3 regions of the Pseudoalteromonas sp. NZS71 genome follow, and region 2 is predicted to be linked to each of the others. Evidence: predicted binding sites of a transcription regulator. Region 2 holds the regulator's gene; each other region holds the start of a gene.
What was found. Region 2 encodes MetJ, which represses methionine synthesis genes. Its sites were predicted from a motif close to TAGACGTCTAGACGTCTA; they were not measured.
Positions count from the first base shown of each region.

Region 1: a site for MetJ is predicted at 2,011-2,028, ahead of metK (methionine adenosyltransferase). Genes of this name have one in related genera too.
Region 3: a site for MetJ is predicted at 3,374-3,391, ahead of metA (homoserine O-succinyltransferase). Genes of this name have one in related genera too.

Region 1 covers NZ_JADYWS010000019.1:48,856-54,949, reverse strand. The annotation lists gene tkt (transketolase) at 1-1,825, opposite strand, end outside; gene metK (methionine adenosyltransferase) at 2,130-3,281, shown strand; gene I6E85_RS13555 (hypothetical protein) at 3,457-4,005, shown strand; gene I6E85_RS13550 (5-formyltetrahydrofolate cyclo-ligase) at 4,024-4,620, shown strand; gene rpiA (ribose-5-phosphate isomerase RpiA) at 4,674-5,327, shown strand; gene serA (phosphoglycerate dehydrogenase) at 5,337-6,094, shown strand, end outside.
Region 2 covers NZ_JADYWS010000003.1:197,867-203,960, reverse strand. The annotation lists gene priA (primosomal protein N') at 1-123, opposite strand, end outside; gene rpmE (50S ribosomal protein L31) at 354-569, shown strand; gene I6E85_RS03115 (malic enzyme-like NAD(P)-binding protein) at 1,257-2,498, shown strand; gene metJ (met regulon transcriptional regulator MetJ) at 2,581-2,901, opposite strand; gene metB (cystathionine gamma-synthase) at 3,191-4,438, shown strand; gene metL (bifunctional aspartate kinase/homoserine dehydrogenase II) at 4,444-6,094, shown strand, end outside.
Region 3 covers NZ_JADYWS010000020.1:50,564-56,657, reverse strand. The annotation lists gene I6E85_RS14020 (histone deacetylase) at 1-8, opposite strand, end outside; gene I6E85_RS14015 (PilZ domain-containing protein) at 62-430, opposite strand; gene ettA (energy-dependent translational throttle protein EttA) at 587-2,260, opposite strand; gene I6E85_RS14005 (porin family protein) at 2,594-3,241, shown strand; gene metA (homoserine O-succinyltransferase) at 3,456-4,403, shown strand; gene I6E85_RS13995 (homocysteine S-methyltransferase family protein) at 4,393-5,466, shown strand; gene metH (methionine synthase) at 5,476-6,094, shown strand, end outside.

The sequences.
Region 1 (6,094 bases), on a different contig from region 2:
CGCGGCGTGAAACAGATGCCGGTAATACGCTTTCTTTGTATGCTGCGCTTTGATCTTCAAAGGCATCAGTACATGGCATAGATACAACACGTACCTTTTTACCTTGGCTGCGTAGCTCAGTTGCTGAATCTTGTGCTAGTTGCACTTCAGAGCCCGTCGCAATAAAGATAATCTCTGGATTGCCGTCACAGCTAAGGATGTAACCACCCTTTTTAACGTCTGCTAATTGCTGTGCGTCACGTGCTTGTTGCTCAAGACCTTGGCGAGTAAAGATAAGCGATGTAGGGCCGTCTTTACGCTCAATAGCTTGTTGCCATGCAATTGCCGACTCAACTTGGTCACATGGACGCCAGTTGTATAAGTTAGGCGTTAAACGCATGCTTGCAATTTGCTCTACTGGTTGGTGAGTTGGGCCATCTTCACCTAGGCCGATTGAATCGTGCGTGTATACAAAAATGCTTGGTTGCTTCATTAATGCAGCCATACGTACAGCATTTTTTGCATATTCAACAAACATTAAGAACGTTGCACCGTAAGGAATAAAGCCTTTATGAAGCGCAATACCATTCATAATTGCCGACATACCAAACTCACGCACACCGTAATAAATGTAGTTACCGCTTGCATCATCGCGTGTTAAACCTTTAGAGCCATCCCAAATAGTTAAGTTTGAGCCAGCTAAATCGGCTGAGCCACCCATAAATTCTGGTAATAACGGACCAAACGCATTTAATGCATTTTGTGATGCTTTACGAGACGCTGGGTTTGCAGGGTTTGCTTGTAATTGCTCAATGTACGCTTGTGATTTTGCAGCCCAATCGCCAGGCAGTTCGTTATTAATACGACGCTTATATTCAGCTGCAAGCTCTGGGTATGCTTTTGCGTATGCTGCAAATTTTTCGTCCCAGCTTGATTCAAGCTGCTTGCCTTTTTCTTTGCCATCCCATTGCGCGTAAATATCATCAGGAATTTCGAACGCATCGCCAGTCCAACCTAAAAATTCGCGAGATGCTTTAATTTCGTCATCACCTAGTGGAGCACCGTGACAATCATGGCTACCTGATTTATTAGGTGAGCCGTAACCAATAATTGTTTTACAACAAATTAGTGAAGGTTTATCGGTAACGCTTTTTGCTTCTGCTATTGCAGCACTTACAGCATCACTGTCGTGGCCATCAACACCACTAATTACATGCCAACCGTATGCTTTAAAGCGAGCCGGTGTATCATCTGTAAACCAACCTTCTACTTCGCCATCGATTGAGATGCCGTTGTCATCCCAAAATGCAACAAGTTTACCCAGACCTAATGTGCCTGCAAGTGAACCTGCTTCATGAGAAATACCTTCCATAAGGCAGCCATCGCCCATAAATGCATAGGTAAAGTGATCAACAATATCGTGACCTTCACGGTTAAACTGTGCAGCAAGTGCTTTTTCAGCAATTGCCATACCTACGGCATTTGTGATCCCTTGACCTAATGGACCCGTAGTAGTTTCGATTCCTGGTGCATAGCCATATTCAGGGTGACCTGGTGTTTTAGAATGCATTTGACGGAAGTTTTTAATTTCGTCCAGTGGTAAGTCGTAACCACTTAGGTGCAATAGAGAATAGATAAGCATTGAACCGTGGCCGTTTGAAAGAATAAATCTGTCACGGTCAGCCCACTCTGGATTCGTTGGGTTATGTTTTAGATAATCGCGCCATAATACTTCTGCGATATCAGCCATGCCCATAGGGGCTCCAGGGTGACCAGATTTGGCCTTTTGTACTGCGTCCATTGACAAGACGCGAATAGCATTTGCAAGTTCTTTGCGAGATGGCATGAATTCTCCTACCTTTATGTGTATTTGCGCGGGTATTTATGTGTTTGTTTATGCACCCAAGTAACTTGGGTTCGTTTATACCGACCATTCTTACTTATTGTGGGGGCTGTGTGCAATTAAAAACCCTATAAAAGTGAGGCATTATGAATATTTTTTAAGACCAAAAAGTTATTAGTAATTTTATTTAGACGTCTAGGCGTAAAAACACTATGCAAGGTGTTTTGTTTTCGATAAAATACGCCCCTTAATTTTTTAGCGCTAATACCGACGTTTGTGAAGCGCAATATTTGTGAGCAGAATTACAATGGCAAAACATTTATTTACTTCTGAATCAGTTTCTGAAGGTCATCCGGATAAAATCGCCGATCAAATCTCTGATGCGGTACTTGATGCTATCCTAGAGCAAGACTCTCATGCCCGTGTTGCATGCGAAACTTACGTAAAAACCGGTATGGTTATGGTTGGTGGTGAAATCACTACTAGCGCATGGGTTGATATCGAAGAAATTACACGTAAAACAATTCGTGATATTGGCTACACAAATTCAGACATGGGCTTTGATGCCGATTCATGTGCAATTTTGAACACTATTGGTAAACAGTCTCCTGACATTAACCAAGGTGTTGACCGTACTAGCCCAGAAGAGCAAGGCGCTGGCGACCAAGGCTTAATGTTTGGTTACGCATGTAACGAAACAGAAGTACTAATGCCTGCTCCAATTACTTACTCACACCGTTTAGTACAGCGCCAAGCTGAGGTTCGTAAAAGCGGCGAGCTTAACTGGTTACGTCCAGATGCAAAATCTCAAGTTACTTTTGCATACGAAAATGGCAAACCTGTAGGTATTGATGCTGTAGTGCTTTCTACTCAGCACAGCGAAGACATTTCGCAAAAAGATTTAGTAGAAGCGGTGATGGAAACAATCATCAAGCCGGTACTTCCTGCAGAACTTATCACAAGTGCGACTAAGTTTTTCATTAACCCAACAGGTCGCTTTGTTATTGGCGGACCAATGGGTGACTGTGGTTTAACTGGTCGTAAAATCATTGTAGATACATACGGTGGTATGGCTCGTCACGGTGGTGGTGCTTTCTCTGGTAAAGATCCATCAAAAGTTGACCGTTCAGCAGCATACGCTGCACGTTACGTTGCTAAAAACATTGTTGCTGCTGGTCTTGCTGACAAGTGTGAGCTACAAGTTTCTTACGCAATTGGTGTTGCAGAGCCTACTTCTATCAGCGTTGAAACGTTTGGTACAAGCAAGCTAGAAGAAAGCCGTTTAATCGAGCTTATTCGTGAACATTTTGACCTGCGCCCTTACGGCTTAATTCAAATGCTTGATTTAGAGCGCCCTATCTACCTTCCTACAGCGGCTTACGGCCACTTTGGTCGTGACGAATTCCCTTGGGAACGTACAGATAAAGCAGACGCACTTCGCGCAGCTGCTGGCCTTTAAGCCAAAAGTGTTGTAGTAAATTAAAAACGGCCCTTTTAAGGGCCGTTTTTGCATCTAAAACTTATTCGCTATATTGTTTGTAGAGCGTCTACAAAATAACTATTAAATCGACCTCGAATTCTTTTGTACTTTAGGTATATACTCATTTCATTATAAAAGCTTTAGGGACAGTTAAATGGCCGATAACTTTCGCGTTATATTTGCAGGACTTGCCGATAACGTTGACATAAAAACAGCATGTACAAATTTAGCTGCAAAATTAAAAACGTCAGATGAAAAAGTAGCTCTTTTTTTTAAAGGTAAGCCACTGTTTGCACCAAGCGATAAAGACAAAGCGTTAAAACAGGCTAAGTTACTAGCAGGCTTAGGCATTAAAAGTAAGCTTCAAGCTGTTTCAAACATCATTCAAAATGACTCAAACCCTGCTGCAAATAACAACCAACGTGACGAACGTATTTTTGATGCACTCGATTACATCACTAGCAGCTTAATTCGCCTTGAAGAAAAGTTAGACGAGTTAGAGCAACGCCTTCCTGAAGCTCAATTAAAAGCGCCAGACGAAAGTATTGACGAATGGCAAGGTGACGATCTAATGCTAGATGATGATTTAGCGCCTCCTAAAAAACGCAGTAACTTACTTTTATATTCATTGATTGCAACTGCCACCATTTTGCTAGTCGTACTGGCTGTTTTTTTAATTTTTCCCGATTTATTCTCTTTTTAAGAATGGTTAATTAATTTAATGAGCAATAAACGCGCAAAAATAAGAGCAGAAATTCGTAACACTCGTAAAAACTTGTCAAATAATCAGCAAATAATTGCTGCGCAATCGCTAAAAATGAATTTTATTCAACATTTAATAAGCGAAAAAACAACGAATTCAAAGCATATTGCCATTTACTTAAGTAACGATGGGGAGCTAGACACTTCATTGTTAATTAAAGAATTATGGAGTTTAAACCATACCGTTTACCTACCTATAATACACCCATTCAATGGCGCTAATTTACTATTTCAGCGCTATGAGAAAAACTCACCCATGAGAGCAAATCGCTATGGTATCTTGGAGCCTAAGCTGAACTGCTCTCAAATATGCCCATTACCAGTGCTTGATTACCTCCTTATGCCATTAGTTGCATTTGATAAACAAGGTAATCGCCTAGGAATGGGAGGTGGGTTTTACGACCGGACATTGGCGCGTTTACACGAACAAAATTGGCAAAAACCACAACTAATTGGCCTTGCACATGAATGCCAAAAAGTTGAGGCCCTACCAATCGAGTCGTGGGACGTACCACTTAAAACCATTATCACCCCAGATAAAACATACTGTTGGTAACAATTAAATTTGATTACTAACCGCATACTTCTGACATACATGAGCACAAAGCAATGACACAAGACGAATTAAAAAAAGCAGCTGCTTGGGCAGCACTCGAGTTTGTAAAAGAAAACACTATTGTAGGTGTGGGTACAGGCTCTACTGTTAATCACTTTATTGATGCCCTTGGCTCAGTAAAGGACACTATTGTAGGCGCTGTATCAAGCTCAGAAGCCTCAACCGCGCGCCTACAAGCGTTAGGTATTGAAGTATTTGAGCTTAATAACGTTGCTGCTTTAGATGTATACGTTGACGGTGCTGACGAAATAAATGCTCAAAACGAAATGATTAAAGGTGGCGGTGCAGCCCTCACTCGCGAAAAAATAGTAGCCGCTGTAGCTAAACAATTTGTGTGCATTGTAGATGACACCAAATTAGTAAAAACATTAGGCGACTTCCCGCTTCCGGTAGAAGTTATTCCAATGGCGCGCAGCTACGTTGCACGAGAATTATTAAAGCTTGGTGGTGACCCTGTTTATCGCCAAGGCGTAGTTACCGATAACGGTAACGTTATATTAGATGTATTTAACTTAAAAATTACCAATGCTAAACAACTTGAAGCACAAATAAATTCAATTGTTGGCGTAGTTACCAACGGCCTATTTGCGATGCGTGGTGCTGATAAAGTGATTATCGGTACTAAAAATGGGCCACAAATTAAATAGGATGAGGTTATGAGTAAGGTATCGTTAGCAAAAGACAAAATTAAAATTCTCTTGCTTGAAGGTGTTCACCAAAGCGCTGTTGAAACGCTAAAACGTAACGGTTACAGCAATATCGACTACGTTAAAACATCCTTACCTGAGGACGAGTTAAAAGAGCGCATTAAAGATGTTCACTTTGTAGGACTTCGTTCTCGTACTCATATTAACCAAGCCGTATTAGACTCAGCTGACAAGCTAGTTGCTGTTGGGTGTTTTTGTATTGGTACAAACCAAGTTGATTTAGATGCAGCACGCGAACGCGGTATTGCTGTATTTAACGCACCATTTTCTAATACTCGTTCAGTTGCTGAACTTGTACTTGGTGAAATCCTACTTTTATTACGCGGTATTCCAGAGCGTAATGCAGCGGCTCATCGTGGTGGCTGGTTAAAAACAGCAAATGGTTCGTTTGAAGCACGTGGTAAAACATTAGGTATTATTGGCTACGGTCACATTGGTACTCAGCTAGGCATTATGGCTGAAAACATCGGTATGAACGTTGAATATTACGATATCGAAGATAAGTTATCACTCGGTAATGCAAAACAAGTTCACAACCTAACTCAGCTGTTACAACGCTCTGATATTATTAGCTTACACGTACCAGAAACACCGCAAACTAAAAATCTTATTGGTAGCGCAGAACTTGCTGTTATGAAGCAGGGATCTATTTTGATCAACGCTTCACGCGGAACTGTTGTTGATATTGATGCACTTGCAGAAGCACT
Region 2 (6,094 bases):
AAAAGGTACCAAAACTCGCATGCCAGGTAGTAAGGGAATTGATAAGCCACTGAGCTGTTCTTCTATTTTATAATCAAAGGTGCGTGGAAGCGGGACTTTAATAGCAACTTCAACAAAACTCATAACAACTCAACCCGTAAAATTAATGCTGTAATGTACTAAAAATAACGCTAAAAACCTACTAGCAATAGTGCTTGAGAAAGAGATTGTTCACTTTTTTGGCAAAAATATAAATAAATACTTGTGTGGGGGGAGGTTGTTGGATAAAATCCGCCACCAACAAATTTGTTTTAACGACGTATGGTGCCAAACTCCGGGTTTGGAGAGCGATGCGGCCTTAACTAGAGGTTCCTATGAAAGAAGGTATTCACCCTAAGTACGAAGTAATTTCTGCAACATGTTCATGTGGAAATAAATTCGAAACTAGCTCAACTCTTTGTAAAGACATTCACTTAGACGTATGTTCTGCGTGTCACCCGTTTTACACTGGTAAGCAAAAAGTTTTAGACACTGGCGGACGTGTTGATCGCTTCAACAAGCGCTTCGGTGCACTTGCCAGCAAGAAGTAATTATTGCTGTTTAGTTAAAAAAAGCACCTTAGGGTGCTTTTTTTGTGCCTAAAATTTGTTATTTATTATCTTAAGCCAACCTACATAAATCTTTGAGCAATTTAACGAATTAAATTGCACTATAACGTCGTTAAAATTTTTTTATTTAGAACAACTAGATACAAAAATTTTTGCCTAGTTCTAGCGTAATTTTCTTAACGTTAAATAGACCCCATATATAAGCAGATTGGTATTATTTCGTTGATTTTAACTATCCCCTCCTTTTGCATAACTATTTCCTATTCTTATTCTGAGTATGCATAATCCTTTACAGACAAATCGATAGATATTCTCTATATTTTAAATAGTACAATTTTTAACTAGGTTGATAAAAGTAGCTAACGTGGGCTTATCTGTTTTTAAAGTAGGGTAGTAGGCTGTTATTCTAAGTTTATGCTGATACTTTAAGTATACATTTTATAAGATTTTGATAGGCATAAAAGCACCTTAAAACTTACTTTTTAGGTGAATTTTTATTTATTAAATGTTGATATAATCCTGCAAAGTTACTGAAAAACCTCTTAAAATTAAAGGATATAGCATATAACAGGATAGACCTGATATTGCTTGGAATTTAAAAATAATAAGGGTATCGTACCCAAGACTCCATCTCTCACTTTAACTTAAATTGCAGGATACCATCGCGTTATGTCTGACTTTCGTGAACAAGCACTACATTACCACTCACATCCCGTACCAGGTAAAATTAGCATTGAGCTTACAAAACCAGCTGAAACGGCTCATGATCTTGCACTTGCGTATAGCCCAGGTGTTGCCGAACCTGTACGTGAAATAGCTGCAGATCCTGCAAATGCTTATAAATATACTGGTAAAGGTAACATGGTTGCGGTTATTACTAATGGTACTGCAATTCTAGGCCTTGGTAATTTAGGTCCTTTAGCGTCTAAGCCTGTAATGGAAGGTAAAGCGCTATTGTTTAAACGTTTTGCAGGGCTTGATTCTATCGATATTGAAGTTAAGCACAAAACAACAGAAGACTTTATTAATACGGTTGCCAACATTGCCGACACATTCGGTGGTATTAACCTTGAAGATATTAAAGCACCAGAGTGTTTTGAAATAGAAAAAGCATTAATAGAGCGTTGTAGTATTCCTGTTTTTCATGATGATCAACACGGTACTGCCATTGTTACGGCTGCTGGTATGTTAAATGCGCTAGAAGTACAAGGTAAGTCAATTGAAGATGCAATTATTGTATGTTTAGGTGCAGGCGCTGCCGCTGTTGCGTGTATGGAGCTGTTAATTAAGTGTGGTGCACTGCGTGAACACATTTATATGCTTGACCGCAAAGGTGTTATTCATACCCGCCGCGATGACTTAAATGAATACAAACAGCTTTTTGCTAACAATACCGATAAGCGTACATTGCAAGATGTAATTGCAGATGCTGATGTGTTTGTGGGTGTTTCTGGCCCTAACTTATTAGCGGCTGAAGATTTAAAGCTAATGGCTGCAAAACCAGTTGTGTTTGCATGTTCAAATCCAGATCCTGAGATTGATCCTGCACTTGCGCACGGCGCACGCAACGATTTAATCATGGCAACAGGGCGCTCTGATTACCCTAACCAAGTTAATAATGTTTTATGTTTCCCGTTTATTTTCCGTGGTGCGCTTGATGTACGTGCAAGTGCTATTAACGATGAAATGAAAATTGCTGCAGTAGATGCTATTCGAAGTATTGCCAAAGAGCCAGTACCTGCAGAAGTTTTAAAAGCCGCTGGAGTAGATAAACTAGAATTTGGTGCGCAGTATATTATTCCAAAACCAATGGATCCACGTTTACTGCCGCGTATAGCAAGAGCTGTTGCACTTGCTGCTATTGAGTCAGGTGTTGCACAAATTGAGCTACCTGAAAACTATATGCAGTAAATCTATACAGTAGAGCTATGCAATAAAATTTAGACATAAAAAAACCTCAGTAATTACTGAGGTTTTTTTGTCTTTGTAATATTTATTCTTCGTTTAAAACGGGTACTTCTAGACCCATTTCTTGCATTATTTTTTTAACTTCTTCTGGCACTTTTTCGGCGTTATCTTTACGTAAGTCATCGTCATTTGGTAAAGGTTGGCCAGTAAAAGCATGCAAAAATGCCTCACATAGCAATTCACTATTTGTAGCATGGCGAAGGTTATTGATTTGACGACGTGTACGTTCGTCAGTTAATACCTTTAATACATTTAGCGGGATCGAAACGGTGATCTTTTTAACTTGCTCTGATTTTTTACCGTGTTCTGCGTATGGGTGAATATACTCACCATTCCATTTAGCCATAAGATGTATCGTTGCCTCAGATTATTAATTTCTCACACGGTATAAAAAGCGTGTAAATATGCGTGAAATTCTATCGATTTAAAAAAGATAGTCAAATAATAGATACAGATCTATCTTAATAAGCCTATTGTAGGTGTAAAGATAAGCACACTTTTGTGAGCTAAAATGTGTTATTCGCAGAGGCCTCTTCTACTTTTAGCCATCTAGAGCTTTAAAATACTTTGACTTATCAAAACGGATAACTTACTCTTTTAGACGTCTAAACATCCAAATTAATCAGGTGACGAATATGAGCGAAAAAAACAAAGCGACCATTGCTGTACGTAACGGCGTTGATGCTGATAAACATCATGGTGCGGTGGTACCGCCAATTTATTTATCGACTACTTATTCGTTTGCCGACTTTGATACTAAGCGTGAGTATGATTATGGTCGTAGCGGTAATCCTAATCGTGATATTTTAGCTGAGACGCTTGCTAAGCTTGAAGGTGGCGCTCGTGGCATAATTACAGCTACAGGCATGGCTGCCGTGCATTTAGCTACTCAGCTACTTAATAGTGACGATACGTTAGTAATTCCACATGATTGTTATGGTGGCAGCTATCGTTTATTTACATCTTTACAAAAACGCGGACTACTAAAGCTCGAAATATTAGATTTAACAAAAGAAGAAAGCCTTCAACAAATTTTAGTAATTAAACCTAAGCTTATTTGGATAGAAACCCCAAGTAACCCAGTACTTCGTTTAACAGATATTAAAGCGGTTACCGATGTTGCAAAGCAATGCGGTGCATTGGTGGCTGCAGATAACACGTTTTTGTCGCCTGCTTTACAAAACCCTATTAAGTTTGGTGTAGATATTGTGGTGCATTCAACCACTAAATACATTAACGGACACTCAGATGTAGTAGGCGGCGCTGTTATTGCCGCAACACAAGAGTTAGGCGATGAGCTTGCTTGGTGGGCTAATAACATTGGAATTACGGGTGCGCCTTTTGATAGCTATTTAACGCTTCGTGGTTTACGTACTTTAAATGTGCGCCTAAGGCAGCATCAAGAAAATGCACTGGCAATAGCTAAGTATCTTGAAAGCTCTGAATATGTAAGCCAAGTTTACTACCCAGGTCTTGAGTCACATCCTCAACATGAACTGGCTAAAGCACAGCAACTTGGTTTTGGTGGCATGGTTAGTTTTGATATTAAAGGCGATATAAATGACGCTGCGGCATTTTTAACTAGTCTTAAAACGTTTAGTTTAGCTGAGTCACTAGGTGGCGTAGAGAGCTTAATTTGTCACCCTGCAACTATGACGCACGCAGGTATGGAGGCAACAGCACGTTTAGAAGCGGGTGTGGGCGATACGCTTATTCGTATTTCGGTAGGTATTGAAGATATACACGATTTAGTCGCTGATTTTGAGCGAGTGTTTGAACTTGTAAAACCAGGGCAAAATAAAAATGTTGGCCGTGTAGGCAAAGGTGCAGGCACTTCTGGTGGGAACGTTAAATTAAGTGCAGCCCGTCCGGCGCTTTGGTGATTAATATGGTCAATTGTGTACATAAATTTGGTGGTTCAAGTTTAAGCTCAAGTGAGCGATACCAAAGCGTAGCAAAAATAATAATTACACATACTCAACCGGGTGATTGTGTGGTGGTATCGGCTGCGGGTAAGACAACCGATACGCTAGTATTACTTTGGCAAAGCTATCAAAAACAAGATACTCAAGCAGTAGCTGATATTTTACTGCAGTTAAATAACCATCAAAGTGATTTAATAAAGCAGCTATTAGAAGCCGATTTCAAACGAAGTGCACTTAAAACACTAAGTATCGAACTTAGCTATATTGCAGAACTTGCTCAAGCTGAGCAGCTAAAAGAGGCTGCATTACTTGCACATGGCGAACTGTGGTCAGCACGTTTACTCGCTACTTATTTACAGCAGCTAAATATTGAGGCATGCGCTCAAGATGCACGTACTCTTTTTACCTTAAATGATGGCGAATTAATGCATGCGCAAAATGCGCAGCAATGTGGGCAGTTAATTTTGCCTAATAAAATAAATGTTGTTACTGGGTTTATTGCCGCAGATATCAAAGGCGAGACTGTAACACTTGGCCGAAATGGCAGTGACTACAGTGCAACACTACTTGCAAATTATTGCAATGCTAAGCAAGTATGTATTTGGACTGATACACAGGGGGTGTATAGCACTGATCCTCGCAAGGTACAAAAAGCGATTAAATACGGCAAAATTTGCCGTGGGCAGGCTAATTTATTAGCTCGTTTGGGTAACCCTGTATTACATGCAAAAACACTATCGCCTCTTAAAAACACAGATATTAAGCTAGCTGTTCGCAGTAGTTTTGACGTACAAGCAAGTCCAACAGATATAGTAAAAGAAGGTTCAGCGAAGAAAAAGCGCTTTATAACTACGTTGCAAAATGTTGACCTATTAATGGTTGAAGGATTAAGTGAAGGTGAGGTTGCAAGTGTTAGTCAGCTTATTCAGCATAGCCTTCATCACTTTAACCATAATGGTGAAGTGTATTTAGTAGTACCTGCAGCACAAACTTATCTGGTTATTAATTATTTTGCGGGTAGGGCAAATATTAGCGAGTCAAATTTAAACGGTTGTGCAATTGTAGCGCCTGAGCAAGACGTTAATACATTAAGCTTACAAGCATTAGATTTATTAAAACTCCACAGCATAAAACCTCGTTTTGTCCATCAAGATACTGGCTATGCTTTATTGCTTACCGATCAATTTATAGATAGTGATATACAAAGTGACTTACACGATAAGCTAATTAATAAAGGCCAAGAAATCGCAATTATAGTTGCGGGGCTTGGTAACGTTGGCGACGTTTTCATTAAACAGTTATCGGCACAATTTGAGCGTTTATCGGATGACTTTAGTATTAAATTAGTCGGTCTAATTCGCTCTAAAAAAATGCTGTTTAATGCAAGTGGTATTAATACACAGCAATGGAAAACTCAATGGCAGCATGAGGCAAATAGCTATCAATCTGCAGATTTACTGAATGCTATAAATGAGCTCGATTACGAGCATAAAATTGTAATTGATATTACCGCAAGTGAACAATTTAGCTTGTTATATCCAGACTTTGTAGATAGAAACTGTCATTTAATTAGTGCTAATAAATACGCTGGAACAGCACCGACTACTTGGTATA
Region 3 (6,094 bases), on a different contig from region 2:
AAAGTCATGTTTGCACAAGTTAAAAAGTTTGCACTATGGTAATCAACTAATCCAAATGAGTCTATTCTTGCGTGTCGTGAATCAACATAGCGAGTTCGCGATGTAATAGTTCGTCATCAGCTAAGTTTAGCTCTATTAAACGCTTTAAATAAGTAATGCTGTCTATATCAATATGGTGGCATTTTAAACCAATATGATCTGCTTCTATATGGCACACCACAACCTCCATTTTTATTTCTATTTCGCTTTGAGGCAGCGAAAAACGCAGAACAGCTTGGCTATTTTGGTTGCCAATAAAAGCATCACATTTAGTGATTAATGCGCCATGCAAAGATACATCAAGTAATTTACATGGGTATTGGTGATCATTAAAAATCACTTGTGCATCGGTTGAAAATAAAACACGAGAAAACTGACGACGATTTTGCATAACCTAATTTAGCCTTACTGTTTTTATAATAAATTAAGCATAGCGGGTAATTCTCTACATGCTAGCAGGATATGCTCCTGTAATGCTGGTGGCATAAAAAAGCCCCGCATAAATGCAGGGCTTAGTATTACTGTAATAAATTAGCTACAGTAAATATTAACCAATTTTTTTGTACTTAATACGTTTAGGTTCAGTTGCTGCTGCACCTAGTGTCTTTTTAAGCCACTCTTCGTATTCAGTATAGTTACCATCAAAGAAGTTAATTTGACCTTCGTCGCGGTAATCTAAAATGTGCGTAGCAATACGGTCAAGGAACCAACGGTCATGCGAGATACACATTACACAACCAGGAAACTCTAAAATAGCGTTCTCTAGTGCACGTAGTGTTTCAACGTCCAAGTCATTGGTTGGCTCATCGAGTAGTAACACATTGCCGCCAGCTTTTAATAACTTAGCAAGGTGTAAACGGTTACGCTCACCACCTGATAGGTCTTTAACAAACTTTTGCTGATCGTTACCTTTAAAGTTAAAGCGACTTACATACGCACGGCTTTGGAACTCAAAGTTACCAATTTTTAGTACGTCTTGGCCGTCTGATATTTCTTGGAAAACAGTTTTGCTTTCGTCCATACCGTCGCGGAACTGATCAACAGTAGCAAGGTGTACGCTTTCGCCAACGGTAATGCTACCGCTGTCTTGCTTTTGCTCACCACTGATCATTTTAAACAGCGTTGATTTACCCGCGCCATTAGCACCAATAATGCCCACAATGGCACCTTTTGGCATACTAAAGCTTAAATCGTCAATTAAAACGCGATCGCCAAAACTCTTACGAAGATTTGTTACTTCAAGTACTTGGTCGCCTAAACGCGGGCCAGGTGGAATAAACATCTCGTTAGTTTCGTTACGTTTTTGGTAATCAGACTGCTGCATTTCAGTAAACTGAGCCATACGTGCTTTTGACTTAGCTTGACGACCTTTAGGATTTGAACGAACCCATTCAAGTTCTTGTGCAATTGATTTTTGACGTGCTTTTTCAGATTTTTGTTCTTGCTGTAAGCGCGCATCTTTTTGTTCAAGCCAAGAAGAGTAGTTACCTTCCCATGGAATACCTTCACCACGGTCAAGCTCCAATATCCAACCCGCTACATTATCAAGGAAGTAACGGTCATGCGTTACCGCCACAACAGTGCCTTCGTAATCGTGTAAGAAGCGCTCTAACCATGCAACCGACTCAGCATCCAAGTGGTTAGTTGGTTCATCGAGAATAAGCATGTCTGGTTTTTCAAGCAATAATCGACATATAGCAACACGACGACGCTCACCACCTGAAAGGTGCTCAATTTTAGCATCCCACTCTGGCAGGCGAAGTGCATCAGCTGCGCGTTCTAAAACGTTGTCGATGTTATGACCATCGTGCGCCTGAATAACAGCTTCAAGCTCGCCTTGTTCTTTTGCAAGTGCATCAAAGTCAGCGTCTTCCATGGCGTATTCGTTATACACTTCGTCAAGACGTTTAAGTGCGTGTTTAACTTCGCCAACAGCTTCTTCAACAATTTCACGAACTGTTTTGCTTTCGTCTAAAACAGGCTCTTGCGGTAAATAACCAATTTTTGTACCAGGCTGAGGATGTGCATCACCTTCAAAATCTTGGTCAACACCGGCCATAATACGTAGTAACGTAGATTTACCAGAACCGTTTAAACCAAGCACACCAATTTTAGCGCCAGGAAAAAAGTGTAACGAAATATCTTTTAAGATAGTGCGCTTAGGTGGCACAACCTTAGATACTCGACTCATCGAGAATATAAATTTATCAGGTAAAACCATGGAGGAAAGCCTTCAAATAATAATAAAAATTTCAATGTTGTATTGTAGTGGCTGACGGGTGAAACAGTCAACGAATGCTGTATAGAACAATACGCTTACCTAAGCGGTACTTTGTTTTGATTGCTCGTTTAAAACACTACTATTACAGGATTTCTATTATGTAAAATTCTGTAATCTATTGTTTTATATTGTTCAAATACATTCCATTTTTAACAAAAGTGGTACAGTATATTTACAAGCTGTAAAGTATAAGCAAGTTATATAGGCAGGCCACACTTAGTTTGTTGTTAGACATCATATTATTAAATATTACAAAGATTTAAAGGAATGAACATGAAAATAGTTACAAAGTTAGGGGCATTACTTTTAGGTTTATACTCATTTTCGAGCCAAGCAGACATACTCCATGTAAATGGTTATTACCAAGGAATAGGGATAGGGTCTACGCAAATTGATGTATACGAGAGTGATAGCATACAGTTTACAACGCTTTACGGCCGGTTTGGATATCAGTTTTCGCGATACTTTGCATTAGAAGGGCGTATAGGTTTTGGGTTAAATGATGAGTCAACTCCTTTAAACGGAATTGTTTACACTCAGAACCCACAGGACGGTTCGCTTAGCTCAGAATTCATTAAGAGCGAAATCGATTCAAGCCTTGATTTGCAAACAAGTATATTTGTAAAAGCTAATTATCCAATTTCATCTCGATCTGATGTGTTTTTATTTGGTGGCTATGGTAGAAATAAATTAAGTTACAATGAAGGCGACTTAAAAAACCTTGCAGAATCAATAACTGGTACAGATACAAATTCTACGTTAATAACTGAGCAAAACTACGACGAAGGCGGCGTAACGTACGGAACTGGCGTTGACTTTAGGTTAACTCAACGCTGGCAATTAAGCGCTGAATACCAATATTTTGATACAGATGAAGGCGATATTTACGCACTTAATTTATCTGTGGTTTACCGTTTTTAACTGTATATGTGCTACTCGTTTTTAGTAGCGCTACTTCAAAATATTAAAGCAGGTTATTTTATAATAGAGGCGTTTTTCCTCATACATACCACCTCGGTAAATCCTAATTTAATAGAATGAATAAATTTCATTTAGACATCTATACATCTAGAGGTTGATATTTTTTACTTTCAGTTCATAATTAACTTTCGGTTTTTATGAGCAGGAGTAAAGTATGCCAATTACAGTAAAAGACGAGTTGCCGGCAATTGCACGTTTACGTCAAGAAAACGTATTTGTAATGCCAAAAACACGTGCAAAAACGCAAGAAATACGCCCAATGCGTTTGGCTATTTTAAATTTAATGCCTAATAAAGTAGAAACCGAAGTTCAGTTTATTCGTTTGCTTGCCAACTCGCCTTTGCAAGTAAACGTAGAGCTACTGCGCCTAGACACTCACCGCAGTAGCAGTAATTCAGAAGAGCACCTTGATACCTTTTACCGTTATTTTTCTGAGGTTAAAGACAACAATTACGATGCATTAATAGTAACTGGCGCGCCACTTGCGCATTTAGAATACGACGATGTAGCGTATTGGGATGAGCTAAAGGTTATTATTGATTGGGCTGAGCAACATGTTACCTCTACGTTATTTTCGTGCTGGGCAGCACATGCAGCGCTATATCACCGTTACAATTTAAAGCGCGATTTAAAAGACGACAAACTGTGTGGCGTATTTACCCACCAATGTTACTTTGATCACGGCGCACTGACTCGCGGATTCGACGACACCTTTTTGGTACCGCACTCACGCTACGGCCACATTGATATAAATAAAATAAACGCCTGTGATGAGCTAGTTGTACTGGCAGGTTCTGAGCGAGTAGGGGCTTACTTACTTAAAAATAAATCGGGTAGCCAAGTGTTTATAACCGGCCACCCAGAGTACGACGCCGACTCGCTAAAAGCAGAATACGAGCGCGATTGTAAAAAAAGCCCTAATGCACCAAAGCCCGAAAATTACTTTCCGGATGACGATGCAACTAAACAACCTTCAAAAACGTGGCAAAGCCATGCTTTTTTACTTTTTTCGAACTGGTTAAATTACTACGTGTACCAAACCACACCGTATGATATTAATTTAGTTAGCCAAGACGTGAGGACTAACAACTATGCCGAATAACGCTCCTACAAATAATAAGCAAGCCGAAATAAGCGCCGCATTAAAAGAACGCATTTTAATTTTAGATGGCGCTATGGGCACCATGATCCAAGATCATAAGCTAGAAGAAGAAGACTATCGCGGAGAGCGTTTTAAAGACTGGCATGTATTAATTAAAGGCAATAACGATTTATTAAGCCTAACCAAGCCCGATTTAATCACTGATATTCATCGTGGTTTTTTATCAGCGGGCGCCGATATTATCGAAACCAATACGTTTAACTCGACCACTATTTCGATGGAAGATTACGACATGGCAAACCTAAGTCGTGAAATAAATCTAGAGTCGGCTAAATTAGCACGCGCCATTTGTGATGAATTTACGGCTAAAACGCCAGAAAAACCGCGCTATGTAGCCGGTGTTTTAGGGCCGACAGCTAAAACGTGTTCAATTTCGCCAGACGTAAACGATCCGGGTTACCGAAATGTCACCTTTGATAAGCTGGTTGCTGCGTATATTGAATCAACACTTGCATTAATGGAGGGCGGCGCCGATTTAATACTAATCGAAACTATATTCGACACCCTTAACGCAAAAGCGGCCTCGTTTGGCGTAGAAGAAGCCTTTGAGCAAGCAGGGCGCACATTACCAGTTATGATCTCGGGGACTATTACCGACGCCTCTGGTCGTACGCTTTCGGGACAAACAACTGAAGCATTTTATAACTCTGTTCGCCATATTAAGCCTATTTCGATTGGTTTAAACTGCGCGCTTGGTCCTGATTTACTGCGCCAATATGTAGAAGAGTTGTCGCGCGTGTGCGAAACCTTTACATCGGTACACCCTAATGCGGGCTTACCCAATGAGTTTGGTGAATACGACTTAGAAGCGGGCGATATGGCAACCGAAATTATCGATTGGGGTAAATCGGGCTTTATTAATATAGTAGGCGGATGCTGTGGCACCACGCCTGCGCATATTCGCGCTTTTGCAAAAGGTTTAGCGGGCGTTAAACCACGCCAACTACCAGAGCTTGAAGTACGCATGCGTTTATCAGGCCTTGAAGCCTGTAACTTAAATTAAGGAGCCAGCATGACCCAACAAATAGCAGTATTTACTAATGTCGGCGAACGTACCAATGTAACGGGTTCTGCCATGTTTAAACGTTTAATCATGGAAGAAGACTTTGAAGCCGCGCTAACAGTGGCACGCGAACAAGTAGAAAATGGCGCACAGGTTATTGATATAAACATGGACGAAGCCATGTTGGACTCAAAAGCCGCCATGGTTAAGTTTTTAAACTTAATAGCCTCAGAGCCTGATATTTCTCGCGTACCAATTATGGTCGACTCCTCAAAATGGGAAGTAATAGAAGCAGGCTTAAAGTGTATTCAAGGCAAGGCAATTGTTAACTCAATATCGCTAAAAGAGGGTGAAGAGCCGTTTATTCGCCAAGCTAAAATAATAAAACGCTTTGGTGCAGCCGCTGTTGTAATGGCGTTTGATACCGACGGGCAAGCCGACACGGCAGACCGTAAGTTCGCAATATGTGCGCGCAGTTATAAAATATTGGTAGAAGACATTGGCTTTGCGCCAGAAGATATTATATTCGACCCTAATATATTTGCCGTAGCCACCGGTATAGAAGAGCACGATAACTACGCCGTAGAATTTATTGAAGGCACTCGCCGTATTAAGCAAAATTTGCCGC